Regions from separate parts of the Nicoliella sp. ESL1149 genome, predicted to be linked through region 2. Evidence: predicted binding sites of a transcription regulator. Region 2 holds the regulator's gene; each other region holds the start of a gene.
The links. The regulator CtsR, encoded in region 2, represses protease genes until heat stress. The targets are predictions, from matches to a motif close to TTGGTCAAAAAAGGTCAAANA.

Region 1: AC3B6G_RS05005 (ATP-dependent Clp protease proteolytic subunit) is a predicted target of CtsR. The motif match lies at 4,713-4,733, and genes of this name have one in related genera.
Region 3: clpB (ATP-dependent chaperone ClpB) is a predicted target of CtsR. The motif match lies at 2,643-2,663, and genes of this name have one in related genera.

Annotation. Positions count from the first base shown of each region.
Region 1 covers NZ_JBYLUE010000002.1:1,032,187-1,042,298, reverse strand. The annotation lists gene eno (phosphopyruvate hydratase) at 1-872, opposite strand, end outside; gene tpiA (triose-phosphate isomerase) at 1,070-1,825, opposite strand; gene AC3B6G_RS05020 (phosphoglycerate kinase) at 1,944-3,158, opposite strand; gene gap (type I glyceraldehyde-3-phosphate dehydrogenase) at 3,313-4,323, opposite strand; tRNA gene AC3B6G_RS05010 (tRNA-Arg) at 4,597-4,668, shown strand; gene AC3B6G_RS05005 (ATP-dependent Clp protease proteolytic subunit) at 4,788-5,393, shown strand; gene whiA (DNA-binding protein WhiA) at 5,455-6,393, opposite strand; gene AC3B6G_RS04995 (gluconeogenesis factor YvcK family protein) at 6,422-7,399, opposite strand; gene uvrA (excinuclease ABC subunit UvrA) at 7,464-10,112, opposite strand, start outside.
Region 2 covers NZ_JBYLUE010000002.1:387,630-397,741, forward strand. The annotation lists gene AC3B6G_RS02060 (ATP-dependent Clp protease ATP-binding subunit) at 1-1,666, opposite strand, end outside; gene AC3B6G_RS02065 (CtsR family transcriptional regulator) at 1,690-2,157, opposite strand; tRNA gene AC3B6G_RS02070 (tRNA-Pro) at 2,249-2,322, opposite strand; tRNA gene AC3B6G_RS02075 (tRNA-Pro) at 2,352-2,425, opposite strand; tRNA gene AC3B6G_RS02080 (tRNA-Arg) at 2,437-2,510, opposite strand; tRNA gene AC3B6G_RS02085 (tRNA-Leu) at 2,530-2,615, opposite strand; tRNA gene AC3B6G_RS02090 (tRNA-Gly) at 2,628-2,699, opposite strand; tRNA gene AC3B6G_RS02095 (tRNA-Thr) at 2,705-2,778, opposite strand; tRNA gene AC3B6G_RS02100 (tRNA-Leu) at 2,791-2,874, opposite strand; tRNA gene AC3B6G_RS02105 (tRNA-Lys) at 2,904-2,976, opposite strand; tRNA gene AC3B6G_RS02110 (tRNA-Val) at 2,983-3,055, opposite strand; gene serS (serine--tRNA ligase) at 3,276-4,565, opposite strand; gene AC3B6G_RS02120 (amino acid permease) at 4,839-6,308, opposite strand; lysine riboswitch at 6,385-6,559, opposite strand; gene AC3B6G_RS02125 (lp_1002 family arylesterase) at 6,696-7,499, shown strand; gene AC3B6G_RS02130 (phosphatase PAP2 family protein) at 7,533-8,198, opposite strand; gene AC3B6G_RS02135 (sulfite exporter TauE/SafE family protein) at 8,319-9,164, shown strand; gene AC3B6G_RS02140 (DUF1634 domain-containing protein) at 9,164-9,544, shown strand; gene AC3B6G_RS02145 (threonine/serine exporter family protein) at 9,567-10,079, opposite strand; gene AC3B6G_RS02150 (threonine/serine exporter family protein) at 10,093-10,112, opposite strand, start outside.
Region 3 covers NZ_JBYLUE010000002.1:173,797-183,908, forward strand. The annotation lists gene clpB (ATP-dependent chaperone ClpB) at 1-2,556, opposite strand, end outside; gene AC3B6G_RS00905 (Nif3-like dinuclear metal center hexameric protein) at 2,686-3,489, opposite strand; gene AC3B6G_RS00910 (tRNA (adenine(22)-N(1))-methyltransferase) at 3,486-4,184, opposite strand; gene rpoD (RNA polymerase sigma factor RpoD) at 4,256-5,362, opposite strand; gene dnaG (DNA primase) at 5,382-7,217, opposite strand; gene glyS (glycine--tRNA ligase subunit beta) at 7,346-9,424, opposite strand; gene glyQ (glycine--tRNA ligase subunit alpha) at 9,426-10,112, opposite strand, start outside.

The sequences.
Region 1 (10,112 bases), 640 kb from region 2:
TCCAAAGGATCTTCGATTGAAACGATTGGGTACTTGTCTACTAAGCTTTCAAGTAACTTAACGAATTCACTAGCAGTGTATGACTTGCCGTCACCCTTTAAGTTGTACTTCTTAGTTTCTGGATCGTAGAATTCAGATGAAGCACAGTCAAAGGCAATAGAAATATCCTTACCTGGCTTGTAACCAGCACGTTTGATCGCTTCAATTAAAATTTCAAATGGTTCTTCATTGTTCTTTAAGTCAGGAGCAAATCCACCTTCATCACCAACGGCAGTGGAGTATCCACGTTCGTTAAGGATGTTCTTTAAGTTATGGAATGTTTCTGAACCCATACGAATAGCTTGTTTAACAGACTTGGCACCAACAGGCATGATCATAAATTCTTGGAAATCAACCTTGTTGTTAGCATGCTTTCCACCATTGATAACGTTCATCATTGGAGTTGGTAATACGTGACCGTAGAAACCACCAATGTAGTTGTATAATGGAACACCTAATTCGTCAGCAGCGGCACGAGCAGCAGCTAAGGAAACACCTAAAATAGCGTTTGCACCTAACTTACCCTTGTTTGGAGTACCGTCAAGTTTAATCATTGCTTTATCAATTGCCATTTGATCAGTTACATCGTAACCAACAATTTCTTTAGCAATAATGTTGTTAACATTGTCAACAGCTTTAGTAACACCTTTACCCATGTAACGGTTCTTGTCACCATCACGTAGTTCGACAGCTTCGTGTTCACCAGTAGATGCACCAGAAGGTACGATTCCACGGCCAAATGCGCCGGCTTCAGTATAAAGTTCAACTTCAACAGTTGGGTTACCACGAGAGTCTAAGACTTCGCGAGCATAAATATCGGAAATAATTGACATATGATTCTCTCCTTAATATAAAGTTGTTACCTTAGGAATCAAGGTTAACGTATCTTGAACGGTCTTCCTAAACGGAAGTTTATAATCATAAGTGATTATGTATGGATCCGTCCACTACCCATTTATTAATACTATTTTATAATACCATTTTTTAATTTTAAAACCAATACATACAGCATAAACCACCCATATTTTTATCAATAATTAATTAGTTTTAAAAAACTGTTGGGATTTAAACTAGCTGTTCCAACTAAAACTCCATCGATATCAGGCTGATTCATTAAATCATTTACGTTATCATCAGAAACACTACCACCATAAAGAACCCTCACACGTTCAGCAATTTCTTGAGAGTATAAATGACTAATGGTTGCTCTAATTAATCGGCATCCTTCTTCAGCCTCATCCGCACTAGCACTTTCTCCAGTTCCAATCGCCCATGTAGGTTCATAAGCCATCACAATATGTTCAGCTTCTTTAATGGAGATTCCCTTTAAAGCACTAATAACTGGACTAACGACCCATTCACCCTTGTGACTAACTTGTGAACGAATTAAAGTTTCATCACAACAAACGATTGGTGTCATTTTGTTTCTTAAAATTGCATGAACCTTTTTATTTAATGTTTCATCTGTTTCATGAAAGTACATTTTCCGTTCTGAATGACCAGCTAGAACATATCTAATTCCAATTTGAGATAAACATTTGGGGCTAATCGCTCCTGTATATGCTCCAGAGTCTTTAAAATAACAATCTTCTGCAGCAACATCGACGCAAGACCCCTCCGTTAACTGGACTAATTGCTCCAAGAAAAGAGGTGAGGCAGCAATTACAACTTCTCGGTCCAATTTATTTGGTAAATTAGTAGTTAAATCTTTTACATAAGGTGCCACATCTTTAGGTGTCATGTTCATTTTCCAATTAGCAGCAATAATTGGCGTTCTTTTTGGCAATTTAAGTCATCCTTTCCTTCAGGACTAATATTACCATTTTACTATAAACCAAAACCTTTGGAAAACAAAAAAGCCAATGAAATTAATCATTGGCAATTTCTTATCTAATTTGTAAGGATTACTTGTCGCTTAATGAAGCAATACCAGGTAATACGTTTCCTTCAAGATATTGAAGTGAAGCTCCACCACCAGTAGAAACATGGCTTAACTTATCAGCAACACCAAGCTTCTTAACAGCAGCAGTTGAATCACCACCACCAACAATGGTAGTAGCATCAGTTAATTCACCAAGGTAACGACCAATTGAAAGGGTACCCTTAGCAAAGTTGCTTAATTCGAACACACCCATAGGTCCATTCCATACAACTGTCTTAGCAGTCTTAAGAACGTTTTCAAATTCAGCAATTGACTTAGGGCCAATATCTAAGGCCATTTCACCATCAGGAATGTCACCTTCGACAACTTCTGACTTAGCATCGTTATCGAACTTAGGTGCACATACGTTATCAACAGGTAAGACGATCTTGTCGCCACCCTTTGCTAAGATTTCCTTAGCAACATCGATCTTGTCTTTTTCAACAAGAGAGTTTCCAATCTTGATACCCTTAGCAGCGTAGAATGTATAAGTCATTCCACCACCAATGATAATCTTATCAGCTTTACCTAATAAGTGGTCAATAACACCAATCTTATCAGAAACTTTGGCACCACCTAAGATAGCAACGAATGGACGTTTAGGATTATCAACAGCATTACCTAAGTACTTGATTTCCTTAACCATTAAGAAACCAGCAGCGGCAGGCTTACCAGCTTTTTCCATGGCAGTAGCAATACCGACATTAGAAGCGTGGGAACGATGAGCAGTACCGAAAGCATCATTAATAAATACATCACCTAATGAAGCCCAGTATTCACCTAATTTAGGATCGTTACCGGATTCACGTTTAACGTATTTGCCATCAATAACATCTTGGAAACGAGTGTTTTCAGCTAATAATACTTCGCCATCACTCATGTTGTTAATAGCGTCTTCAAATTGTTTTCCTTCGTTCGTAGGAACAAAAGTAACAGGCTTGTTAAGAAGATTTGAAAGACGTTCAGCAACTGGACGAAGTGAAAGTTCTTTCTTATCATCTTCGGTCTTAACACGACCTAAGTGTGAGAACAAGATGGCTTTACCATCATGTTCAATTACATACTTGATTGAAGGTAATGCAGCCACGATACGGTTGTCATCACCAATTACGCCGTCTTTAATTGGGACATTAAAGTCGACACGCATTAAAACTTTTTTATCTTTTAAATCTAAATCAGAAATAGTTAATTTAGCCAATTTAGAATCCCCCTTAAGTTTTTGTTTTGAATACAATACTAATATACAACATTTAGCATTATTTCTCAAAGCATACACCTTGCATATCAGTAATTATGATACAAAAAAAGATGGGAAAGAAACCCATCTTTTTTCTGTTTGTTTAAACTTTATTTTATAGTTTAGCGAAGTGTAATAAAGTACGAACCATGTTACATGTGAATCCGTATTCATTATCGTACCATGCTAATACACGAACGATTTGTTCGTCATCATCACCAGAAATAACCTTAGTGAAGGCAGTTTCTAATAATGAACCATGAGTATCGTCACGGATATCAGTTGATACAACTTCATCATCGGTGTAACCAAAGGCATCGTTTTCTTTGCTTCTTAAGTAATCGTTTAATTCTTCAGCATCGATCTTAGTCTTAGGAACAAAGTCTAATTGAGTTACTGAACCATCTGGAGTAGGTACACGTAAAGCGTAACCAGTTAACTTACCGTTTAATTCAGGAACAACTAAACCAATAGCCTTAGCAGCACCAGAAGAGTGAGGAATAATATTGATAGCAGCAGCACGGTTGTTTTGAACCTTCTTGCTTACAGGACCATCAAGAGTTGCTTGAGTAGCAGTGTATGAGTGGGCAGTAACCATACTACCGACCTTAATACCGTACTTTTCGTTGATCCAGTAAGCCATAGGTGCTAAACAACTAGTGGTACATGAACCAGCGGAAACGATAACGTCATCATGGTCAAGAGTGTCCAAGTTAACGTTAGGAACAACAGTCTTAACATCATTACCAGCAGGTGCTGAAACTAAGACACGCTTTACACCGGCCTTGATATGAGCTTCTGACTTTTCTTTTGAAGTGTAGAATCCAGTACATTCAAGAACGAAGTCAACGCCATCATTCTTAACCCATGGAATCTTTGAAGCATCTGGTTCAGCGTATACAGGGTATTCCTTACCATCAACAACGATACCGTTGTCAGTAGAAGAAACTTCACCAGGATACTTGCCATGTGTAGAATCATACTTCAATAAGTATGCTAACATTGCAGGAGTAGTTAAATCATTGATAGCTACAACTTCAATATCCTTTGAGTTTAATTGCTTAATACGTCTGAAAGCTAAACGACCAATACGGCCGAAACCATTAATACCAATCTTTACTGTCATACTGTATTTCCTCCTTAGGGAATAATATTTTTATATTATTTAAAAGCAGTACGTTAGTATTCTACCACTTTTGAAATAGTATGTCAGCAATGAAGTTCTACTTATAAATAACTTCAAATTACCCAGCAACTTCATTACAAGACTAATTTTATCAGTCAATTTTTTCATTTGCAACTGTTGTGCTTAAAACTTACAAAGTTATTTCAGCTTGAAAAAAAGTTCAATTTAAGATATATTAGATAAGTGTTTTAAACCAGATTTATTAATTATTTTGCGCCTGTAGTGTAATGGATCGCACGTAAGATTCCGGTTCTTGAGATGAGGGTTCGATTCCCCCCAGGCGCATTAAAGACTCATTTTATTAAATGAGTCTTTATTTTTAGGCAAATGTTTTGACCTTAATTGACCAATCATTTAAAATTAAGGTTGTTAATTTAGATAATTATTTAAGGAGGGAATTATTTATGAACTTAATCCCAACAGTGATTGAAAAATCAGGTGGTGGCGAAAGAGCTTACGATATTTATTCTCGATTATTAAAGGATCGTATCATTATGCTTTCTGGTCCAATCGAAGATAACATGGCAAACTCGATCATCGCTCAATTATTATTCTTAGATGCTCAAGATTCCGATAAAGATATTTACTTATACATTAATTCTCCAGGTGGTGTCATTACTTCTGGAATGGCAATTTACGATACAATGAAATTTGTTAAATCAGATGTTCAAACCATCGTAATGGGAATGGCTGCTTCAATGGCAAGTGTTCTCTGCTCTTCAGGTACTAAGGGGAAGCGTTTTGCTTTACCACATGCTCAAGTTATGATTCACCAACCTTCTGGTGGTGCTCAAGGAAAGCAAAGTGATATTGAAATCGCCGCTGAATCCATCTTAAGTGCCCGTAAGATGTTAAATAAGATTTTAGCTGAAAATTCTGGTCAAACAGTTGCTAAAATCAATCGTGATACTGATCGTGATAACTACTTAACTGCTGAAGAAGCTGTTAAATATGGATTACTTGATGGTATTATGACTAACAAAGATGATCCTCGTAATACGAAGAAATAATCTTAAAAAAATAAAAGAGCCATCGGATTAAATCCGATGGCTCTTTTTGTATCTAAATTAACTATTCAACTTTTTCATCTTTTAATTCTTCAGCAAATTCATTAATTTTTCGAAGCCGATGATTAATTCCAGATTTTGAAATGGAACCACTAGGTAACATTGTTCCTAATTCTTTTAAACTAACTTCTGGATTTTGAATTCGAACTTCAGCAACTTCCTTTAATTTTTCAGGTAAATGATCTAGCCCAACTGTATCACTAATCAATTTAATATTAGCAATCTGCTTGGTCGCTGCATTAGCAACTTTATTCATATTTGCATTTTCACAATTAACTAAACGATTAACCGAGTTACGCATATCACGCATAATCCTAATATCCTCAAATTGTAACATTGAATTAGTTGCCCCAATTAACTGCAAGAAGTCAGCAATTTGTTCAGCACCCTTTAAATAGGTGATGTATCCATTTCTTCGTTCAGTCATTCGAGCATTTAAATTATAATGATTCATCATTTCAGCAATCATTTCATTGTGATCTTCATATTGGGAATAAATCTCTAAATGATAACGTGATTTTTCAGGATTATTAACAGATCCGCCAGCTAAAAAAGCGCCACGTAAATATGAACGAACTTGAGCATCGGACTGTAACAATTCTTTAGGAACTCGTTCTACCAACTGATAATTTTCTAGAATCCCTAAATCTTTTAAAACTGCAGAAACATCACTATTAACTCTTACAACATACAAGTTATTCTTTTTTAGTTTCATTCGTTTTCGAACAACAACGTTACTTTCCACATCATAAAATTGAAGAAGCAAAAGATAAATTCGCCGTGCAATTGCAGGATTTTCGGTTTGAACATTCAAGTTAAAAGAATGATCAACAATCGTCAGTGAGCCATTCATTCTAATCAATGCCATTAATTCTGCTTTGGCATTGTCCCGATGAACGTTTAGAGTTGTTAGTTCCTTTTTAACGTGACTAGCGTAAGACAATCTAAATTCCTCCACTTCATTTTAATAATCAATGAAGTAATTTTAATAATTGCTCCACAACGGCTTGTCCATTATGATAAGCGCCATGATTAACCAATCGTAAGAAATCCCCCTGAATTGATTTACAATGTTGTTCAGCAAGACCTTTTTCGTCATGAGTTACTTGATGTGATGATTCATCAAACTCATTTTCATTAATATAATCATTAGGCACTGGTCTTGAATTAACCAACACAGTATCAATAAATTGATGTCCCAAATTATGGTTCAATGCCCTAACGTGGTCTGCATCACTGAAATGTTCAGTTTCTCCATATTGCGTCATAATATTACATATATATATAACGGGAGCTGGCGACTTCAAAACCGCCGTTCCTAAATCTGGAATCAATAGGTTCGGTAATATACTAGTAAATAAACTTCCTGGCCCCATTACAATTTGGTCTGCATTCATAATGGCATCAATCACTTCAGGAACTGCAGTTGGATCTCCCTGTTTATCATCACGAGTTACCCATTCTTTAATGATTGGTTTTAAAGTGTTAGTGATTTCAGTTTCACCAGCCACTTCAGTTCCATCAGTAAATCGGGCATGCAGCGTAATTAACTTATCACAAGAAGGATAAACATGCCCCTTGATATGCATTATTTGAGAGAGGGTTTGAACTGCATTATTAATTCCGCCCTTCATTTCAGATAAAGCCGCGATTAATAAATTTCCAACCGTATGACCACCTAAAAAATGATCATCCCTGTGAAAACGATATTGAAACAACTGTTTACTTAATTCATCATCTGTTGATAACGCATCAATCGCATTTCTTAAATCACCAGGGGGTACCAATTTAATATCATTTCTTAAAATCCCCGATGATCCACCATCATCTGCGACGGTCACCACTGCAGTTACATCAACTGTTTGATCTCGTAATTGTTTTAAAATAACTGGTAAACCTGTTCCACCACCAATCACAACAATTTTAGGTTTTCGGGTTGCATTCGTCATGTTAATCCCTCCCTTCTTCTGTTTTAAATCAGACTGTAGTATACCACAAATTAATCTAGAATACTTATTTCTTCTTTTTCAATGCCTCTTTAGTCAAGGCAGTATCTTGTTTTAAGACCGGTTTCAAAAATTGACCAGTATAGCTTTCTTTAACTTTCGCCACTTCTTCAGGGGTTCCAGTAGCAATTACTTGTCCACCACCATCGCCACCTTCAGGTCCCATATCAATTAAGTAATCAGCCGTTTTAATTACATCTAAACTATGTTCAATGATCAAAACAGAATTACCCTTATCGACCAAGGCATGAAGAATCTTTAATAAGCGTCCAATATCATCAGTATGCAGCCCAATCGTTGGTTCGTCTAAAATGTAAAGATTTTTCCCACGCGATTGTTTATACAGTTCTGCTGATAACTTCATTCGTTGAGCTTCACCACCAGATAAAGTTGTTGCGGATTGACCCAGCTTAACATAGCCTAAACCAACTTCAGAAATCGTTTTAAGTTTACGAGTAATCTTAGGAATTGCACTAAAGAAATCCAATGCTTCATCTACAGTCATATCCAAAACATCAGCAATATTCTTTCCTTTATATTCAATTTCCAAAGTTTCGGAATTATAGCGTTTTCCATGACAAACTTCACAAGGAACATAAACATCCGGCAAGAAATTCATTTCAATTTTTAAAATTCCATCTCCATGACAGGTTTCGCAACGACCACCCTTAACGTTAAAACTAAAACGTCCCTTCTGGTAACCACGTAGTTTAGCCTCATTCGTCTCAGCAAACAAGGTGCGAATATCATCAAAAACACCAGTATAAGTAGCAGGGTTACTTCGTGGTGTTCGACCAATTGGACTCTGGTCAATATTAACGATTTTATCAATATTCTTATAACCGCGGATTGACTTATATTTACCTGGTTTTTCTGAATTATGGTTTAACTTTTGAGCTAATGCCCGTTTTAAAACCATATTAACTAACGTTGATTTCCCGGATCCAGAGACCCCAGTAACCACAACGAATTCTCCTAGTGGAAATGATACTGTAATATCCTTTAAATTATGAGCCTGAGCTCCAGTAACGGTAATTTTTTTCTTGTTTCCTTTCCGGCGTTTCAAAGGAACCGGAATAAACTTTCGATTTGCAAGATAATCACCGGTGATTGAATGATGATTTCTAGCAACCTGTTTAGGAGTTCCAGCAGCCATAATTTCGCCACCCTTAACTCCAGCTCCCGGGCCGACATCAACAATATAATCAGCCTGTTCCATGGTATCACGGTCATGTTCTACTACCACAAGTGTGTTTCCTAAATCACGCATTGATTTTAACGAATTGATCAAACGTTGATTATCCCGTTGATGTAACCCGATTGAAGGTTCATCTAACACATATAACACGCCAGATAAATTAGAACCAATTTGGGTTGCCAATCGAATCCGTTGGGCTTCACCACCAGATAAAGTTCCTGCAGCTCGAGATAACGTCAAATAACCTAACCCCACGTTCTCTAAGAAACTTAGTCGATCATGAATTTCTTTCAAAATTGGTTTAGCTACAACTTCATCTTGTTCGCCAAACTTTAATCCATCAAAAAAGTTTATTTCTTTTTCAATATCTAAATTACTCGTCTCACTAATTTGTTTTCCATCAATCTTAACACTTAACGCCTTAGGATTAAGTCGATATCCATGACAAGTTTGACAAGTCAATTCCGTCATATATTGACGTAATACTTTTCTTGTAAATTCACTATGAGTATTGTTAAAACGCCGTTCAATGTTCTTGATGACTCCCTCAAATGGCATATCTAAATCTTTCATCCCACCATAATGACTTTCAAACTTAAAGTGGAATAATTTCGTTCCGGAACCATACATTAACAAATCACGTTGTTTCTTAGTTAACTTATTGAATGGTTTATTCATATCAATCTTGAATTGTTCACATGCTTGTTTCAGCATATTTCCATAATATTCAGAACCACTAGGATCCCAAGGAGCAATTGCACCATTATAAATCGTTTGACTTTTATCTGGAATTACTAAATCAGGATCAACATCTAACTTAATTCCTAATCCATCACAATCAGGACAAGCGCCAAGTGGCGAATTAAAAGAAAAGAGGCGTGGTTCCAACTTACCAACCGTAAAACCACAATAAGGACATGAATAATGTTCAGAAAAGACAAGATTCTTTCCCTTTCCCATTAAATCGATCACTGCATATCCGTCACTTAACCGTAACGCCGTTTCTAATGAATCAGATAATCGAGATCTAACTCCGTCTTTCATAATGATTCTATCCACTACAACGTTGATATCATGACGTTTGTTCTTATCCAATTCAATTGAATCATCCAAATCCATCGTTTCTCCATCAATTTGGACCCGTACGAAACCTTCCCGTTTAATCTTGGCCAACATTTTTTTGTGTTGTCCTCGTTCTGCACGAACCACGGGAGATAAAATTTGCATCTTAGTTCGATCAGGCAATTGATCCATTTCTCCCATCATCTGGTCAACAGATTGACTGGTAATTTTAGTTCCATCGTTAGGACAGATTGGAGTTCCCACTCTTGCCCATAATAGGCGAAAATAATCATTAATTTCAGTTACGGTTCCAACTGTTGACCGAGGATTATGCGAAGTCGTCTTTTGATCGATTGAAATGGCTGGACTTAATCCGTCGATCGAATCCACATCCGG
Region 2 (10,112 bases):
CAGTAGGTCCAAGAAAAATAAATGATCCAATTGGCCGTTTAGGATCCTTTAATCCACTTCTAGCCCGTCGAACCGCTCTAGCAACTGCTGAAACCGCCTCATCTTGACCAATCACTCTCTTATGCAAGATATCTTCAAGATGAACTAATTTATCAGCATCTTGTTTTGTCATTTGAGTAACAGGAATCTTAGTCCATTCAGAAACGATTTGAGCAATATCTTCAGGAGTTACCTTTAGTTTATATTCATGATCATTTTTCTTTTGTTGTTCCGCATCTAATTTATCTAGTTTATCTTGAGCAATTTGAGCTTCTTTTCTTAGCTTAGCTGCTTTTTCGAAATCTTGTTCTTCAATCGCCTTTTCTTTTGCTTGATCTAATTTCCGAACTTCATTTTCTTCTTTAGATAAATGACTGGATTGGTTATCAATTCTAACCTTTGCTGCAGCTTCATCAACCAAATCAATGGCTTTATCTGGTAAGAAACGATCTTGAATATAACGACTTGATAGGCTCACGGCTGCTTTGATTGCATCGTCACTAATATTAACGTGATGATATTCTTCATATTTAGGCCGCAATCCAGATAAAATTTTGACGGCTTGTTCTTTCGTTGGCTCATCAACTTGAACCGTTGCAAAACGACGTTCTAATGCTGAATCAGACTCAATGTGTTTTTGGTATTCATCAAGCGTTGTTGAACCCATCACTTGAATCGTTCCTCGAGCTAATGAGGGTTTCAAAATATTAGAAGCATCGATTGCTCCTTCTGCTCCTCCAGCTCCAATTAAAGTATGAAGTTCGTCAATGAAAAGAATAATGTTCTTTGCAGCTTTCATTTCGTCGATTACTTTCTTTAGACGACTTTCAAACTCTCCACGATACTTTGTACCTGCGACTAATGATCCCATATCTAACATCATTAATCGTTTATTCATCATGTCAGCAGGAACTTCACCTTCAACAATTTTTTCGGCAATTCCCTCTGCTACAGCAGTTTTACCAACCCCAGGTTCTCCAATTAGAACTGGGTTATTCTTAGTTCTCCGACTTAAGATTTGAATTACTCGTTTAACTTCTTTTTTACGTCCAATAATTGGATCTAAGCGATTTTCACGAGCTTCTTCCGTTAAATCAGTTGCTAAAGAATCCAATGTAGGCGTTGGTCCCTTTGGTTGAGAATTTCGATTAGCATTCAATTTTGCCTGTTTAGTAGAAACACCGCTAACACCCATTTTTCTAAGCGTAACCTTTCGAACGGAGTTAATATTAAATCCAAGGTTGATCAATACCCGTGCTGATAAAATTTCATCACTGCTAATCAACGCTAACAAAAGATGTTCCGTTCCTACTTTAGTTGCTCCGTACTGGCGGGCAATTGCGCCTGCAGTTGATAAAACATCCTTTGCTTTAGGTGAGTATGGTAAGTAGGTATTTTCATCAATTCCGGTTAAGTTTCCAAAACCAGTCAAATGTTCAATTTCTCCTCTTAGGTCATCTTCATTGATTGCTAATTGCTCCATCGTTTTATAAGCAATTCCGCTAGGCTCCATCGATAAAGCTAGCAATAAATGTTCTGTTCCAACAGCTTGATGTTTAAATTGGCGTGCTTGTTCTTGAGCAATTACTAATACATTTCTTGCGCTTGGTGTAAATAAATTTTCCATAACGAGCCTCCTACTTTTAAACTTTAGCTATCATATCTCAAACGATTTAGAATTGAGATAAGAATCCTTGCTCGTAGTCGTTTTTCATTTTTAGAATCCTTACAGTTAAGTGCATTATGACTAATCGTAGTTAGCAATAATACACTTTCCCGCTTTGAAATTAAACCATCTCGATATAACGAATGAATAACTGAATTCCCATTGCGCAGAGATATTTCATCACCAATCATTTCAATTAAAGAGTCCAAAATCTCTAAGTTATCTAGCAAACGAACTTTTTCAATTTTAATGTATCCTCCACCACCTCGTTTACTTTCTACGACATATCCATTTTCTATAGTAAAGCGAGTCTTTATAACGTAATTAATTTGCGATGGAACAACATGAAACTGATTTGCGATTTCTGATCGGCGAATTTCTATTTCTGCATCGTTAGATAGAACTTGCTTTAGATATTTTTCAATCATATCAGAAATATTTTTACCATGCATAATGTCCACCTAACTTTGACTAATATTGACTTTCATTATACGAATATATTTACGAAATTAAAAGTATTTTGATTTTAAATAAAATAAAAAATCGGGAAAACAAGATTCGAACTTGCGACCTCTGCGTCCCGAACGCAGCGCTCTACCAAGCTGAGCTATTTCCCGATGTTTCTTTTTATATTCAGTTTTTCGAATCGGGAAGACAGGATTCGAACCTGCGACCCCCTGGTCCCAAACCAGGTGCTCTACCAAGCTGAGCCACTTCCCGAAAATAAAAAATGCACCCAGTAGGAGTCGAACCTACAACCTTCTGATTCGTAGTCAGACACTCTATCCAGTTGCGCTATGGGTGCATTATATTAATATTAAAAATGCCGAGGACCGGGATCGAACCGGTACGGTTATCACTAACCGCAGGATTTTAAGTCCTGTGCGTCTGCCAATTCCGCCACCCCGGCAGTAGATTAAAAAGCGGAAGACGGGACTCGAACCCGCGACCTCCACCATGGCAAGGTGGCGTTCTACCACTGAACTACTTCCGCATTTATGCCGACTAGACGATTCGAACGCCCGACCTCATCATTACTAGTGATGCGCTCTAACCAACTGAGCTAAGTCGGCATGGGATTTAAGTGCGGGCGAAGGGACTCGAACCCCCATGTCAATTAAGACACTAGAACCTAAATCTAGCGCGTCTGCCAGTTCCGCCACGCCCGCATACATGCAATATTAAATTTTTCTGGCAATGAGCCGTGGGAGGTTCGAACTCCCGACCCTCTGATTAAAAGTCAGATGCTCTACCGGCTGAGCTAACGGCTCGAAAGATGGAGGATACAGGGCTCGAACCTGTGACCTCCTGCTTGTAAGGCAGATGCTCTCCCAACTGAGCTAATCCTCCATAATCCATCTTTCATGTGTTAACGCCTTGCTCCGATAAGCAAGACAACTATTTAATAATAACATTTCGTTAATTAACTGTCAACTACTTTTTATTATTACTTTGTCATCAAGTTGATATATCTTGACAACAGAAATTAATTATACATGATACATTTTTAATTGTCCACCCAAAAAATAAAAAAATTGGAATTCATTTTGAATTCCAATTTTTTAAAATTTTAAAATTGTGTTTCCTTAGTAATTTTCTTCATTCCATGCATATAAGGTTGAAGAACTTCTGGAACATTAACAGTTCCATCTTCATTTTGGAAGTTTTCCAAAATAGCAGCAACAGTTCTACCAACAGCAAGCCCTGAACCATTAAGAGTATTTACGTATTGTAAACGACCCTTTTCATCACGATATTGAATGTGGGCACGACGAGCTTGGAAATCAGTCGTATTTGAACAACTTGAAATTTCACGGTAACAATTTTGGGCAGGCATCCAAACTTCCAAATCATGAGTCATTGCAGCAGTGAAACTCATGTCACTAGTAGTTAATGTAATTACATGGTATGGAATCTTGAGTAACTTCAATAGTCTTTCAGCTTCATTAGTAATTTCTTCCAATGCTTGCCATGATTCATCAGGTTTAGTAAATTGCACCATTTCAACCTTGTTGAATTGGTGCATCCGAATTAAACCACGCGTGTCACGTCCAGCACTTCCGGCTTCAGAACGGAAAGCAGGAGTTAATGCAGTGAATTTAATTGGAAGTTGATCAGCTGGTAAAACTTCATCCCGATAGTAATTAACCAATGGAACTTCAGCAGTTGGAATCATAGTTAAATCACTATCTGCAATTTCAAATCCAGCCTTCTTTTCCAAAAATTTAGGGAATTGACCAGTTCCGTACATTGATGCTGAATTAACCATGTATGGTGGGATAATTTCCTTATAACCTACAGAAGTATTTTGATCTAAGAAAAAGTTATAAATCGCACGTTCTAATAATGAACCAGCACCAATGTAGTATACAAAACGACTTCCAGCAACTTTGGCACTTCTTTCAAAGTTCAAAATTCCTAATTTTTCAGCAATATCCCAATGATGCTTTGGTGTAAAACTGAATTTTGGAATATCGCCAACTCGACGTAATTCTTTAGAACCATCTTCAGTTAAACTAATTGGCACCCCATCAGCGGGAATGTTTGGTAAGTGAGCTGCTAAATTCTTTTCGTCTTCCTTAACTTGAGCAAGTTGGGCATCTAATTCTTTAACCCGTTTCCCAACTTGTTTCATTTCATCAATTGCAGAACTAGCATCTTCCTTGTTCCGTTTCATAGTTGCAATTTGATCAGAAACAGTATTTCTTTGTGCTTTTAACTGTTCACTTTCTAAGATTAAATCACGACGTTGCTTATCGTATTTTAAAAGTTCATCGATTGCTTCTGGTTTAATTCCTCGGGTAGCAAGTTTATCTTTTACCCAGTCTTCTTTATTTCGAATCATTTTTAAATCTAACATTTTTATATCCTCCCCAAAATAAAAAGAAAGCCTCCGTCACAGGGACGAAAGCTTTCTTTTCCGCGGTACCACCCAAGTTTCTAAATTAATAGACCCTCAAAAGTGATAACGGCACTGACCGTGTAGGATTGACTACCATTTTTGTGTATCGGACTTTTCGATTAGTAATTCTCAGCACCATTACTTCTCTGTATTATCTACTTATAAATACACATTAATTTCGATTTATTTATACTCTAATAGTATTACAAAAATCTTAAAACAACAAGCATTTTAGCTCTTTTGTTTTTCATCCTTTAAATTAGTTGGACTTACATCAACTTTATCTAATGGAATCAAATGCGTCTTATTCTTGATCTTATAAACAACGTATAGAATCAATACTAATGGCACACTGATATAAGTAATCCCAATTTGTTCCCAATCAAAATCAGCAAAAGCTTGTAAGTTTTGACCAACAATAACTAAGATACATAAGATCAATGACAAGATTGGTCCTAACGGGAACCATGTTGCATGATATTTTAATTCACTTAACTTATGTCCTTGTTTAATAAAGGCTCTTCTAAATCTAAAGTGTGAAATTGCAATTCCCAACCATGCAATAAATCCAGTTAATCCAGATGCAGCCACTAACCAAAGATAAATCTTTGGACCAGCAATACTAGAAATAAAGGTTGCTAACGAAATAAACGTTGTTACTACTAAAGCAGCCATTGGGACTCCTCGTTTGTTAACCTTACTGAAAATCTTAGGAGCATATTTATCGTCCGCCATTGAATAAAGCATCCGAGTAGAAGCATACATTCCGGAGTTAGCAGAAGAAATTACTGAAATTAAAATAACGGCATTCATAATACTTGCTGCCGCAGCAAGTCCAGCCCGTTTGAATACTAACGTAAATGGACTGATGGCAATATCAGACGCACTAGAACCTAATAGGTCATGACTAGTGTATGGAATAATTGCTCCAATGATAAAAATTGTAAAGATGTAGAATAAAATAATTCTCCAGAAAACAGAATGAATCGCCTTTGGAACACTGTGACGAGGATCATCAGATTCTCCAGCTGTAATTCCAACTAATTCAGTTCCTTGGAAAGAGAACCCGGCAACAACGAATACTCCTAAAATCGCTGGAATTCCACCAACAAATGGAGCTTGTTTATAAGTGAAGTTTCTCATCCCGATTGCGTGACCGCCACCCATAATCCCGATAATCGTTAAAACCCCAACTACCAAGAAAATGATAACCGTTACAATCTTGATCAAAGACATCCAAAATTCGATTTCACCGAAAGCACCAACTGAAATTGCGTTAATCGCTAAAATCAAAATTAAAACGATTAAACTCCAAATCCAGCTAGGGACACCTGGTAACCAATATCCCATAACAAGGGCAGCCGTACTGATATCAACGGCAACCGTAATGGCCCAGTTGAACCAATAATTCCATCCCATGGCAAATCCTAATGCTGGATCAACGTATTTTGCAGAATAAGCCGCAAATGAGCCAGAAATTGGCATGTTAGTAGCCATTTCTCCTAAACTGGTCATTAAAAAGTACACCATTGCTCCCATTAATAGATAAGCAACTAAACTTCCTCCTGGACCAGCTTGACTAATTGTAGATCCACTAGCAACGAACAACCCGGTTCCAATACATCCCCCAAGGGCAATCATCGAAACATGACGGGTCTTTAACTCTCTTTTAACAGAGTTAGTTCCTTTTTTTTCACTCATTTTTTTCCTCCAACAATCGTGAATTATAACAATAAAAAAACCTCTTACAATAAGAGGCCGCTTAACAATCGTTCGAAGTCTTAGAAGCACTCCGCCAAATTGGCGACAGTCCTAACGATATTATCATTAGGCCCAGTCTAACAATGAAAAAGCACTGTCATCCTTCGGCAAGGTTCCCTTTCACAAAAGATCGTAGCTACTTAATTAGCTCCCTTTTGACTACTATTTAACCCTGCACCTCTTATAAGAAATTAAGGTATTTAATTTATTTTTAACTATATACTAATTTATTTTAAAATGCAATTAAGAATTTAAGAACTCCTTTAATTTTAGTGGATTCATTATACAATGATTTTAATTAATTAAATTTCAATAGGAGTTCCGAACATGCAAATAATTAAAAAAAAGTTATTGGAAAATTCAAATGCTTATTTACAAGGGTACGTCCGGCCATCAGATGTTGAATCACAACATTACAAATACCCAGCCGTCATTATCGTTCCAGGTGGTTCATATAACCACATTTCACCTCAACAAGCTGAAAGTTTTGCATTGTCTTTTACAGCTCAAGGATACCAAAGTTTTTATCTTCGCTATAGTTTTGATATGGAGAAACATCCACTAATGCCTTGGCCCTTACTAGAATTAGCCAAATCAGTTGAGTTATTGAAACAAAACGCTTCGAAATGGAATATCGATCCAGACCAAATCGTAATTATTGGTTTTTCAATCGGTGGTCACATCGTTAGCCTCTTCAATAACCTTTATCAAAATCCGAAATTCTTGGCCCAAACTCATTCTAAGGAATCACTTAAGCCAGCTGCAACGATTCTCTCCTATCCAGTGATTGACCTTAAAATGGGTTTCCCCAAAAAAGAAGAAACCATTTCAAATTGGGTCAATGCTGATTATCAAATTAGAGCTGAAGATGGTGTCAATGATAACAACGTTCCCACTTTTATTTGGCACACTGTTGATGATCCATTCGTTCCAAGCATCAATTCATTAAAATATGCTGAAGCTCTTAATGCTCATCATATTGATAATGAATTACATCTTTTCCATCATGGTCCCCATGGGATGGGGATGGCAAACGACCTTACGGCTTGGAACTCTAAATCCAGCGATCCACATGTTGCCCAGTGGTTCCCACTTGCTTTAGAATGGTTGAATGATATTTTAAATAAATAAAGAGTGATGAAATTAATCATCACTCTTTTCTTTTTAATATTTAGAATTTCTAACAAATCTAAATTGACGTAACCACGGAGCCACTCTTATATATAACCACTCTGAGGCTTCTAACCAACCATATGCTAATAACGCCGCTCCAATTGTATCTGTTGGATAATGAGCATTTAGATATACCCGTGATAACATAACAAGAAATACAATTATAATACACAACGTTCTTAAAATAACTTGGGTACTTTGTTTCTTGAAAAGGGGCACAACTAAAACCCAAATAATAGATAATACCAAAAAACTTCCCATGACATGTCCACTTGGATAACTAAAACCCGTATCACTTGCCATATGCATCATTGGTCGTGGTCTTTGGATCAAATGTTTAATGATCGTTCCAATCACGTCACCACCGATTATTGTGAATAACGCCCATAATGCAGGTATTTTATACTTAAATCCCCATAAAAGAAACGCTGTTATGAAGACCCATAAAAGATCCATTTTAGGACTGGCAATAGCGGAGATAAAAGTATAGAAAAATTCTTTTACTCCACTTTGACGACCTTGAACGATTGAAGCAATCGTTGAATCCAAAAAATTTAAAAATGCTGAATTAAAAGCTACTGAAATGGTAACAAATAAAGATGCGAGCAAAGTAATTATAAACCGAAAGCCTCGGTTCGAATCCCTTTCAATTAGCATTAAATCCTCCTCGAAATAATTAATTACCTTAATTATACCACAATAAATAATTCATTTATTTCAATGAAATGTACTATAATTAAAGTATTCTACTAATAGACTAAGGGAGTTGAATTGTCTATGTTAAGCTCTGCTTTATTGATGATCATGGTTGGTGTCTTTGCAGGAATTGGGGGTGCAATCCTTGGATTAGGTGGGGGAATTATTGTTACCCCCATTTTAACTTTAATGTTTGGTTTAGACATTAAATATGCTATTGGGGCTAGTATTATTGTTGTTATTGCGACTAGTTCTGGATCTACAATTGCTTATTTAAAAGATTCCGTTTTGAACTTAAGAGTCGCTATGTTCTTAGAAATTGCTACCACAATTGGAGCCGTTGCTGGATCATTATTGACCGGCATTCTAAATCCAAAATATCTTTATCTTTTATTTGGATTGTTGTTAGTATTTTCTGCATTCAACATGATTCGCAAATTACGAAGTAAAGATGATGATACTGGAATTTATAGTGATGATAAATTCGCTGCAAAATTACAATTGAATGGCCAATACTTCGATAAACAATCTAAAAAAACGATCAAATACCAAGTTACCAACATTCCTGGTGGTCTATCAGTAATGTTTGGGGCTGGATTAGCGAGTGGCTTGTTAGGGATTGGTTCTGGAGCTTTTAAAGTGATTGCAATGGATACGTTCATGAAAATGCCGTTAAAACCATCTAGTGCGACCAGTAATCTAATGATGGGAGTCACAGCCGCAGCAAGTGCAACTGTCTATTTCTTTAATGGTTCAATTCTTCCTAATATTGCGGTTCCACTAGCATTAGGAATTTTAGTGGGTGCCACGATTGGTTCTAGAGTTATGCAAATTCTCCCCGTCAAACTAATTCGAATTGTTTTTATTCCAATTTTAGCTTACATTGGAATTAATATGCTTTCACAAGGATTTGGGGTGAAGTTATAATGAAGACACCAAAAAAGACTAATTTAACCTCTGAAATGAATGATATCGAGTTGATCATTGGAAAGATCCTCCGAATTGGAGTTCTGATTTCAGCAACTATTATGATTATTGGTTATCTTTTATTTGCCATCAGCGGAAAAAGTGGTTATCCTGCTCACGTTGTGCCAACGTCTTTTAAAGTCATCTTACCAGGAATCATTCATTTAAAACCATATGCAATTATGATGTTTGGCGTTTTTTGTTTGATTTTAACACCTGTTTTACGAGTCGTTGTGTCTATTTATTCCTTCTATAAGGAACACGATATGATGTATGTCTACATCACCTCATTCGTCCTATTAATTCTAATTATTAGTTTCTGTATTGGGGCCATTAAATAATAAAAACCGTTATGAAGTTTATTCATAACGGTTTTTTATTTTTAGCCCGCCGTCTTAATCGTAAGATATGATAATGTCGCGGTGAACGATAATGACGAGCTTTAAAAATTTCTTGATTGAATAGTTCCGAGGCTAGAAAACCAGCAGCTATCGAGCCAGCAATAAAAATAACTTGAATCATATTCGCTTTGGCGACACTATACTGAGTCATCGCCAATGAACGCATAACTTGATAAGCTTGTCCACCAGGAACTAATGGCAATAATGCTGGAATATTATAAATAATAACGGGCAAATGCTGCCGTCTAGCCGCTATCATACTAAATACCCCAATTGCAAAAGTCCCCCAAAAATTAGCTCCAATGTAGCCACCAATGAAAGTGATGTATAGATAATAAATGACCCAAGCAATAACTCCAACTATACCTGCAAAATTCAAACTGCGGCGTGGCGAATTAACAATAATTCCAAATCCAATCGTTGCCACGTAAACAAAAAAGATATCAATTAAAAATTGCGAAAATGACAATGACAAACAGCAATCCCTCCTAAAAAACAGTTAATGCAA
Region 3 (10,112 bases), 210 kb from region 2:
ATCGACTAATTGAATCTTAACTGTAGAATGTGGTTTTAATTTATCCCCAACAATTAATTTTGCTAATGGTGTTTCTACATAATTAGTGACAAATCTTTGTAATGGACGAGCTCCATACTCAGGTTCATAACCATTCTTGGCAATCCAATTAGTTGCATCAGAATCAATTTTAACTTGAATTGCTTGATCATTAAGACGACTTTCGACTTGTTTGATCAATTTAACGACAATTTGTTCAACATCTTTAAGTGTTAATGGTGTGAACAAGATTTTATCATCAATTCGGTTTAAGAATTCTGGTTTAAACCTTGTCGTTAATAGTTTATTAACCTGTTCTTTTGCCTCAGGACTAATCTGGCCCTTATCATTTGTGCCCTTCAATAAAATATCAGAACCTAAATTAGAAGTCATAATTAAAATGGTATTTTTAAAGTCAACCGTTCTGCCCTGGCTATCAGTTAAACGACCATCATCTAATACTTGTAATAAAATATTAAAGACATCAGGATGAGCTTTTTCAATTTCATCAAATAACACGATTGTATAAGGATTTCGACGAACTGCTTCTGTTAATTGGCCACCTTCTTCATAACCAACATATCCAGGAGCTGCTCCAACTAATCGAGAGACAGATTCTTTTTCCATATATTCAGACATATCAATTCTTACCATATGATTCTCTGAATCAAATAAATCATCGGCTAATGCTTTTGCTAATTCTGTTTTACCAACTCCAGTTGGTCCTAAGAATAAGAATGAACCTAATGGCCGACTAGGATCTTGTAATCCAGCCCGCGAACGAATAACTGCATCAGCAACAGCGTTGACAGCTTGGTCTTGACCAATTACTCGTTTGTGGAGATTATCCGCTAAATGAAGTAATTTTTCTCGTTCACCCTTCACTAGTTTAGTAACTGGGATTCCAGTATGACGGCTAACGACCTCAGCGATTTCATTACTAGTAACAGATTCCTCAACTAACCAATCTTTAGAATTATCTTGTGATTCCAAATCAGCTAATTCCTTCTTTAACTTTGGAATAACTCCATTTTGAAGTTCACCAACTTTATCGTAATCACTTTTACTTTCAGCTTGTTGAAGATCATTCTTGGCTTGGTTCAATTGACGTTTCTTATCACCAACGGTTTTAATCGCGTCTTTTTCACGTTGCCAACGAGCTGTTAAATTATTGACCTTTTCTTTTGTTTCAGCAATTTCAGGCTGCAAATCAGTTAACCGCTTCTTAGATGCTGCATCTGTTTCATTCTTTAAAGCTTTTAATTCTACTTCTTGACGAAGTAATTGACGTTTACTTTGGTCTAATTCTGTTGGACTAGAATTCATTTCAACTTCAATCGTAGAAGATGCTTCATCAACTAAATCAATTGCTTTATCAGGTAAGAAACGATCAGTAATATAGCGATCGGATAATTTTGCTGCAGCTACTAGGGCATTATCATGAATCCGCACACCATGATGAATTTCCAAACGTTCCTTTAATCCCCGTAGAATCGTAATTGTATCGTCAACAGATGGTTCATTAACGGATACTCTTTGGAAACGTCTTTCTAAAGCTTTATCCTTTTCCAAATACTTCCGATATTCATCCCGGGTCGTAGCTCCGATTAAATGTAAATCTCCACGAGCTAGCATTGGTTTCAAGATGTTTCCAGCATCCATACTACCTTCAGTCTTTCCAGCTCCAACGATTGTATGGATTTCATCAATAAACATGATGATATCACCATTTGATTTTTGAACCTCTTTAAGAACCGCTTTTAGACGTTCTTCAAATTCTCCACGATACTTAGCTCCCGCAATTAACGAACTCATATCCAATTCAAAGATAGTCTTGTTCTTTAAATTATCAGGAACATCGTCAACCGCAATTCGTTTAGCTAATCCCTCAACAATAGCAGTTTTTCCAACTCCAGGATCACCAATTAAAATTGGATTATTCTTGGTCATGCGAGATAAGATTCGAATAACACTCAAAATTTCATTATCACGGCCGATAACTGGTCCTAATTTACCACTTCTTGCTGCTGCAACTAAGTCAGTACCATACTTCTTTAATGCTTGAAAATTATCTTCTTGATTTTTAGATGTCACTTTTTCACCTCCACGAATTTTTTCAACTTCGTTCATGACTTTTTGTTCTGTAATATCATGTTGTTTTAAATAATCAGTTAATTTAGTATCAATTTTCATTAACGCTAAAGTAAGTGTATCAATTGCAACGAATTGGTCACCTAACTTTGTTTTAATTTGGTCAGCATTTTGGAGTAATTGATATAAATCATTACTTACTCCTTGACCATATTGAACATTTCCTTCGACAGTTGGTAAACTATCAATTTCATTATCAATTTCATGTTCTAAATCATCAATATTTAATCCCAGACTAGAATAGATTTGACGAGCTAATTCACCTGGTTGAATTAAGAATTTAAATAACTGTGGAATATCGATTGATTGAATCTTTCGATTTACACATACTTTTTGTGCTTCAGCCAAAGCCTGACTAACAGCATCAGTTAAGTTTTCTGGATTCATAATTTCACTCTCTTTTATAAAAAATACTTAGTAATTAATTTATTAATTACTAAGTATAATAGCAGAAAATATTACAAATTTAAAACATTTTGACCTTTATTGACCATTAATTATCAATCTAAGTATTATTTAGATAAAAGTAAATGGATCTGTATTAACTTTTGATTCGATTACTTCAATTTTCCAGTTATTTTCTTGGGCCCATTTATCAAATAGTTGATGTAAGTGAGGAATACAAATTTTTTCAATATTATGTCCAGGGTCTACAACACTCAACCCATCAGCAAGCATATCATGACCAGTATGATAATAAACATCACCCGTAACATAAACATCGGCATGATGCTTAATTGCTTCATGGTAGAATTTTCCTCCATCACCACCTAAAATTGCTACTCTATGCACAATTTTATCTGGTTGATGAGAAACCAATCGTAACCCTTTAACATGAAACCATAACTTACATTGCTCTGCAAATTGTTTAACAGTAATTGGATTGGGTAAGTCTCCCACTCGCCCCATCGAATAAGGATTATTATTATAAACACCAAATGGCACTAACCCTTCAGGATTTAATAAGTCCATTTGTTCAACGAACCAATCATTCATACCACCATCTGCGTTATCAAGATTAGTATGGGCAGCATAGACGGTAATATGATGTTCAATTATTTTAGCATACATTCTGTTCTGAGGATTACTTAAATCTAAATTTTTAGCTGGTCGAAACATAACTGGATGATGTGCAAAAATAAAATCAACATTATTATCAATTGCTTCATCAACCACTTCAGGACGTACATCTAAAGTTGTCATGACTTTTTTCACCGGTCTAGATAAATCACCAATTTGTAATCCAACTGGGTCATTTCCCACCTTTATATCTTGTGGAGCAAATTGCTCGAATCGTTCAACTAAATCTTTTCCAATCATTGATTTAACACTCCTTTGATTGTATCAATCTGCACTTTAATTTTATTAACATTAGCTTCTGGAACATCAGCAGCCTTATTCATTTGAACCAAAACCTTGTTCAAACGTCGTAATTTATCTTCCCATTTAGCTACGAAGGTTGCTGAATGTTTTTTTAGTAGGAATGGTCCAAAAGTTAATTCTTCTTCACTATATTTTTTAGGAACATCAACGCCGTCAGCAACTAGAATTTCATAAATATGACCGTCTTCTTCCAAGATAAATTCATTACTAAGTTGATAATGATGATGAATTAACCAACTACGAATTGATTTAGCATTTACATTTGGTTGCAAAATTAAACGGGGACGATGAACTAACTTTTCTTGACCGTTTTCTAAAATAGAAGTAATCAATGTTCCACCCATTCCAGCAATTGTAATCACATCAACAGCATCGGTTTTCTTAATTGCAGCTAGTCCATCCGCCAGTCTAGGCATTAATACATTATCCAAATTAGCATTTAAAATATCCTCTTTTGCATTATCTAATGGACCAGCAGCAACTTCTCCAACAACCCCATATTGAATTTGCTTATTTTCAGCCAAATAAATTGGTAGATATGCATGATCAGAACCAATATCTGCAAGCCGACTATTAACAGGGACTTGTTTCGCAACTGCCATCAAACGTTTTGACAAATGATTTATATTCAAGATTTAAACTCCTACTCATATTAATATAAAAGAAAAGAGCGTCTTACCGCTCTTAAATGAACATATTTAGATTATAAGAAATCCTTTAATTGTTTACTTCTTGAGGGATGACGAAGTTTTCGTAATGCTTTTGCTTCGATTTGACGAATTCTTTCACGGGTAACCCCAAAGACTTTCCCGACTTCTTCTAAAGTCCGGGTTCTTCCATCATCTAATCCAAAACGAAGCCGTAAAACATTTTCTTCACGATCAGTTAAGGTATCTAATACCCCTTCTAATTGTTCCTTCAATAACTCATAAGCCGCGTGATCAGCAGGACTAGTTGCATCTTGATCCTTAATGAAATCACCAAGATGGGAATCGTCCTCTTCACCAATAGGTGTTTCCAAAGAAACGGGTTCTTGAGAAATCTTTAAGATACTACGAACTTTGGCAGTAGGCATATCCATTTCTGCCCCAATTTCTTCAGGTAAAGGTTCTCGTCCTAAATCTTGAAGCAATTGACGTTGAATTCGAATCAATTTGTTAATTGTTTCAACCATATGAACTGGAATCCGAATTGTTCGGGCTTGGTCAGCAATAGCACGCGTGATAGCTTGACGAATCCACCAAGTAGCATAGGTAGAAAATTTAAATCCCTTACGGTAATCAAATTTTTCAACAGCCTTCATTAATCCCATGTTTCCTTCTTGGATTAAATCAAGAAATTGCATTCCACGACCAACATATCTTTTAGCAATTGAAACAACCAAACGTAAATTAGCTTCTGCCAATTCTTGTTTAGCTCGTTCATCGCCCTTTTCGATTCTTAACGCTAAATCAACTTCTTGATCAGCAGTCAATAAAGGAACTCGTCCAATTTCCTTTAAGTACATCCGAACAGGATCATTAATTTTAACCCCGGTAGGAGCAGAAGCAGTATTACTAAGTTCCTTCTTAGTAACTTTCTTTGCTGCCTTTAAGGCTCTAGGATCAGGATCACCATTTTTATCAACAACACTAATTCCCGAATCTTCAATTTTTTCTAATAAATCATCCGTTTTAGTTTCATTTAATTTCAGTGGAATAATGACACTATCATTTATTTCATCATACAAAACGTGTCCCGTTTTTTTGTATTTTTTAATTAAAGCCTTTACTGAAGCCTTAATTTCAGCATTTTGTTCTTTTTTTGTCATTTAAAGTCCCCCTATTAAATTAAATCTTTAACACCATATTTTTCTGTTTATCTAATTCATTTCTAGATTTAATTAAATCCATTCCTAATTGGACTTGTCTTTCAATATCTCCAATGTGAGTAGCTACTTGAAGATCATGTTCCATTGCTTTAATTTTTTGTTTCAATGGAGCAACATACATTACTATTTTAACATAATCAGCCAGTTCTTCGTCAGAACTTTGAACTGGAATATCGATGTTTTCTAAAGACATTGCCCACTTTTGATACTTATCTTTCTTTAAAAAATCAATAAACCCAGCAACTTTATAACTATCATGGGTCTTAAAATATTCCTCAGCAAACATATATAAGGTTTGATATTCAACATCACAAAAATGAAAATTCTTTATTCCAGTGACTTTTATCCAGATATCACGATTGTGTAACATTCGATAAAGTAAATATCTTTCTGCACATTGAATTTGTGTATATTTTGGCTTTTGAGGAGCCTGTTCTTTTAAAGTGATGTTAATCCGAGGAGCTCTTCTTTTTTGATGATAATTATGCTGATTAACAAATGTAGATAGCTGAGAATTTAAACTAGCAACATCAACGTCAAATTGTTTCGATAATCGTTTTAAATAAACATCCCTTTCAACTGGCGAGTTAATCGTTGCGATTACTTTTAGGGCAGCATCAATATAAGCTAACCGCTCTTCTTCATTGTTTAAATTAAAACTCTTTTGTAAAAAGTTTAATTGAAAACTAACGGCACTCTCCTTAGCATTCTGGATTACTAAGCGGAATTTTTCTTCACCATTTTTCTGACGATATTCATCCGGATCCGTTCCATCCGGCATCTGAATAACCCCTAAATTAAGTCGACTATTTTGAGATAATAGTTTTAAAGCTCTATCAATCGCATTTTGGCCTGGTTCATCACCGTCATAACAAACATATAATTGTTTTGTAATTCGCTCAATATCATATATTTGGCCATCCGTTAAACTAGTTCCCATCGAAGCAATTCCATTTTTAACTCCAGATTGATAAGCTGATATTACATCCATAAAGCCTTCAAAAAGAATGACATTTCCAGTCTCGTTAATTGCTTTACGGGCTAAATCATAGTTAAAAATCGTTTTTCCTTTATTAAAAATCAAAGTTTCTGGACTATTTAAATATTTAGCTTGAACTTTTTTCTTTGTTAAAACTCTTCCTGAGAATGCAATTGTATGACCACTTTTATTTCTTATTGGATACATAATCCGATCAAAAAAGCGATCTGTTAAATCCCCATCCTTTTTTTCAGCTACTAAACCAGAATGACGAATCTTTTGATAGTCAACGTTCTGCTGTTTTAGAAATGGAATCAGAACTCCTGATGGTGCATATCCTAAATTAAAAGTTTCAATTATTTCATCAGTTAAACCACGTTCATGTAGATAATCAAGTGCCTTTTCACCAACTTGAGTATTTATCAAAATATGATGATAAAGTTTGGAGACTTTATCGTACAAATTAATTAAATTATTTTTCTCTACCTGTTGAGGACTGGCAACTCTTTCAGCAGTATATTGCTTGGGAATTTTAATGTCCTGTTCCTTTGCAACTTCTTTTACTGCTTCTGGAAATGAAATTCCCTTTAAATCCATTAAAAATTTAAAAACATTGCCACCACGCCCACAACTAAAACAATGAAAAATTTGTTTATCTTCTGATACTGAAAAAGATGGTGTTTTTTCAGATTGAAATGGACATTTTCCAAATAGGTTTTTTCCCTCTTTTTTTAATTGAACATACTGAGCAATAACATCAACAATATTAACTTTTTGTCTAATATCATCAATGACCGACTCTGGAATCATTACCATCTCAATCACCTTCTTCATTAACTTGTAAAAGTCGCACTTTTCCAAAAGAGAAGTGCGACTTTTAATTTTCGATTCAAATAACTATTACTTATCTTAACACAAGCTAATTATTTATCAAAGATATTTAATTATTTAACGATTAATTGATCTAAATCACCGAACCAGTGAATCATATTAGAAATCGTCACCATTTGACGAAGATGGTTATCACGAACAGCTTCATCCTTAGCCATTACCATCGTAGCATCAAAATACTTGGCAATTGGTTCTTGAAGAGTTAATAATCGTCGAAGAGTTTCTTTAGCTGGTTGTTCATAATAAGCAGGTGTGATATCAGCAACCGCATCAAACAACTTTCTTTCAGATCCATTTTCAAATAACTTAACATTCACATCTAAGTCGTCTGACTTAAAATCAGCTTTTTCAGAAATTCTCATGACTCGAGTTAATTCTTCAACAGCTTCCTTAAAATTAGGTTGCTTCTTTTCATTAATTAATGTCTTTGCTCCATCAATAATGAAAGTAACATTATTGTTCTTAGAAGCAATCATCGTATCAATAATATCGTGATCAATTTTTTCAGCTTGAAGTTCTGTAGAGATTCTATCCTTAATAAAGTCAGTTACTTTAGAAATAACTTTATTTTGATCAACCTTAGGAGCAACATTATTTTGGTCCTCATCCTTAACCATCGTTTCCATTGATGATTTAAGTGGGAGACTCCAATTACGGGCTGCCAAAATTCTAACGATACCGATTGCTTGTCTACGCAACGCATATGGATCATTAGAACCACTAGGAATCATACCAGCAGCAAAGAACGTCATTACACTATCGAACTTATCAGCTAACGAAAGAACAGCCCCAATTATCGAACCAGGAAGTTCACCATCAGAAGTCGTTGGCATGTAGTGTTCACGGATAGCTGTTGCTACATCAGGTTTTTCTCCTTTCAACAAGGCGTACTTTTCACCCATTACCCCTTGAAGTTCTGCAAATTCGCCGACCATTTCAGTCACTAAATCAAATTTATAAATCTCAGCTGCTCTTTTTACATCAGCTAATTCTGTTTCGCTTAATCCAACTTGTTTCCCGATAATTTGAGTAATCAATTGAACTCGTTGCATTTTTTCGTATTCAGTCGAAATCTTATCATGGAAGCTAACCTTCTTCAAACGGTTGACAAAGTAATCGATTGAATGTTTACTATCTTCTTCATAGAAGAACTTAGCATCATCCAAACGAGCGGTTAATACCTTCTCATTTCCACGAATAACATTGTCTAATTTGTAATCATTCCCATTTCTTACCGATACGAAGTGTGGTAATAAATTCCCTAATTCATCTTCAACATAAAAGAATCGTTGATTATCACGCATGGAAGTAATTAAAACCTCCGCTGGTAATGATAGGAATGTCTTATCAAAGTTACCCGCAAAAGCAGTTGGCCATTCAACTAAGTTGTTAACTTCTTCTAATAAATTAGCATCAACCTTAACAACCCAATCATTATCCTTAGCAATCTTGGCAACTTGTTTTTGAATTAACGCTTTTCTTTCTTTTGCATCAACAATTACAAATTGATCATAAAGATCTTTCTTATAATCCTTAGCACTAGCAATACTGATTGTCTTACCTAAGAAACGATGTCCACGAGTCTTACGATCAGCTTTAACATCCAAAATTTGGAATGGCACAACTTCATCATCAAGCAATGAAACTAACCATCGAATTGGACGAATGTATTCCAAGTTGTAAACATTCCACTTCATCCGGGTAGGAAAAGTCATACTTAAAATAACGTCTTTAATTTGTGGTAAAACTTCAGCAGCTGTTTTACCAGCAACGTGCTTATTCAAAAATACGTATTCAGTACCCTTTACTTCTTTAAATTCAATATCATCAGGAGTCATTCCTTGACCGCGAGAGAATCCAATGGCTGCTTTTGTCCAATTGCCATCGGCATCTTGAGCAATTTTTTTAGCTGGTCCCTTAACAGATTCATCGATATCTGTTTGTTTATCAGCTAATCCATTGATTTGAATTGTTAAACGACGAGGAGTGGAGTAATTAATAATTTCATCATAATTTAAACGTTCTTCTTTTAAAAAGTCTTTCGTTCTTTTTACTAATTGCTTAATACTAGGAGTTACCACATGGGCAGGCATTTCTTCTAATCCAATTTCAAATAAATAAGTATGTGTCATTTTATTTATCCTCCTTGTCATCTTTTAATAATTCTGCACGTTTTTTTTCATCTTTGATCAATGGGAAACCGAGCTTCTTTCTTTCAGCAATGAATGCTTTAGAAACTGCTCGAGCCATATTTCTAATTCGTGCTAAGTAGCCAGCTCTTTCAGTAACAGAAACTGCTCCACGCGCATCCAATAAGTTAAAGGTATGGCTACATTTCAAAATATAATCATAGGCAGGATGAACAAGACCATTGGCAATTTGTTTTTTAGCTTCTTCTTCATAAGTATCAAAGAGTTTCATCAGCATGTCTTGATTACTTTCTTCAAATGAATACTTGGAATGTTCATATTCTGGTTCCTTAAAAATGTCCCCGTATTTAACGCCGTAACCCCATTCCAAATCAAAGACGTTATTAACGTCTTGAATGTACGAGGCTAATCTTTCAAGTCCATAGGTAATTTCGGAGGCAACTGGATCCATTTCTTGCCCACCGACAACTTGGAAGTAAGTAAATTGCGTAACTTCCATTCCATCAAGCCAAATTTCCCAACCAACACCTGCACAACCCATGGAAGGATTTGCCCAGTTATCTTCAACGAATCGAATATCATGTTCCAATGGATCAATTCCTAGTGCCTTCAAACTATCCAAATATAGTTCTTGAATGTTTTCTGGTGAAGGTTTCATCAATACTTGAAA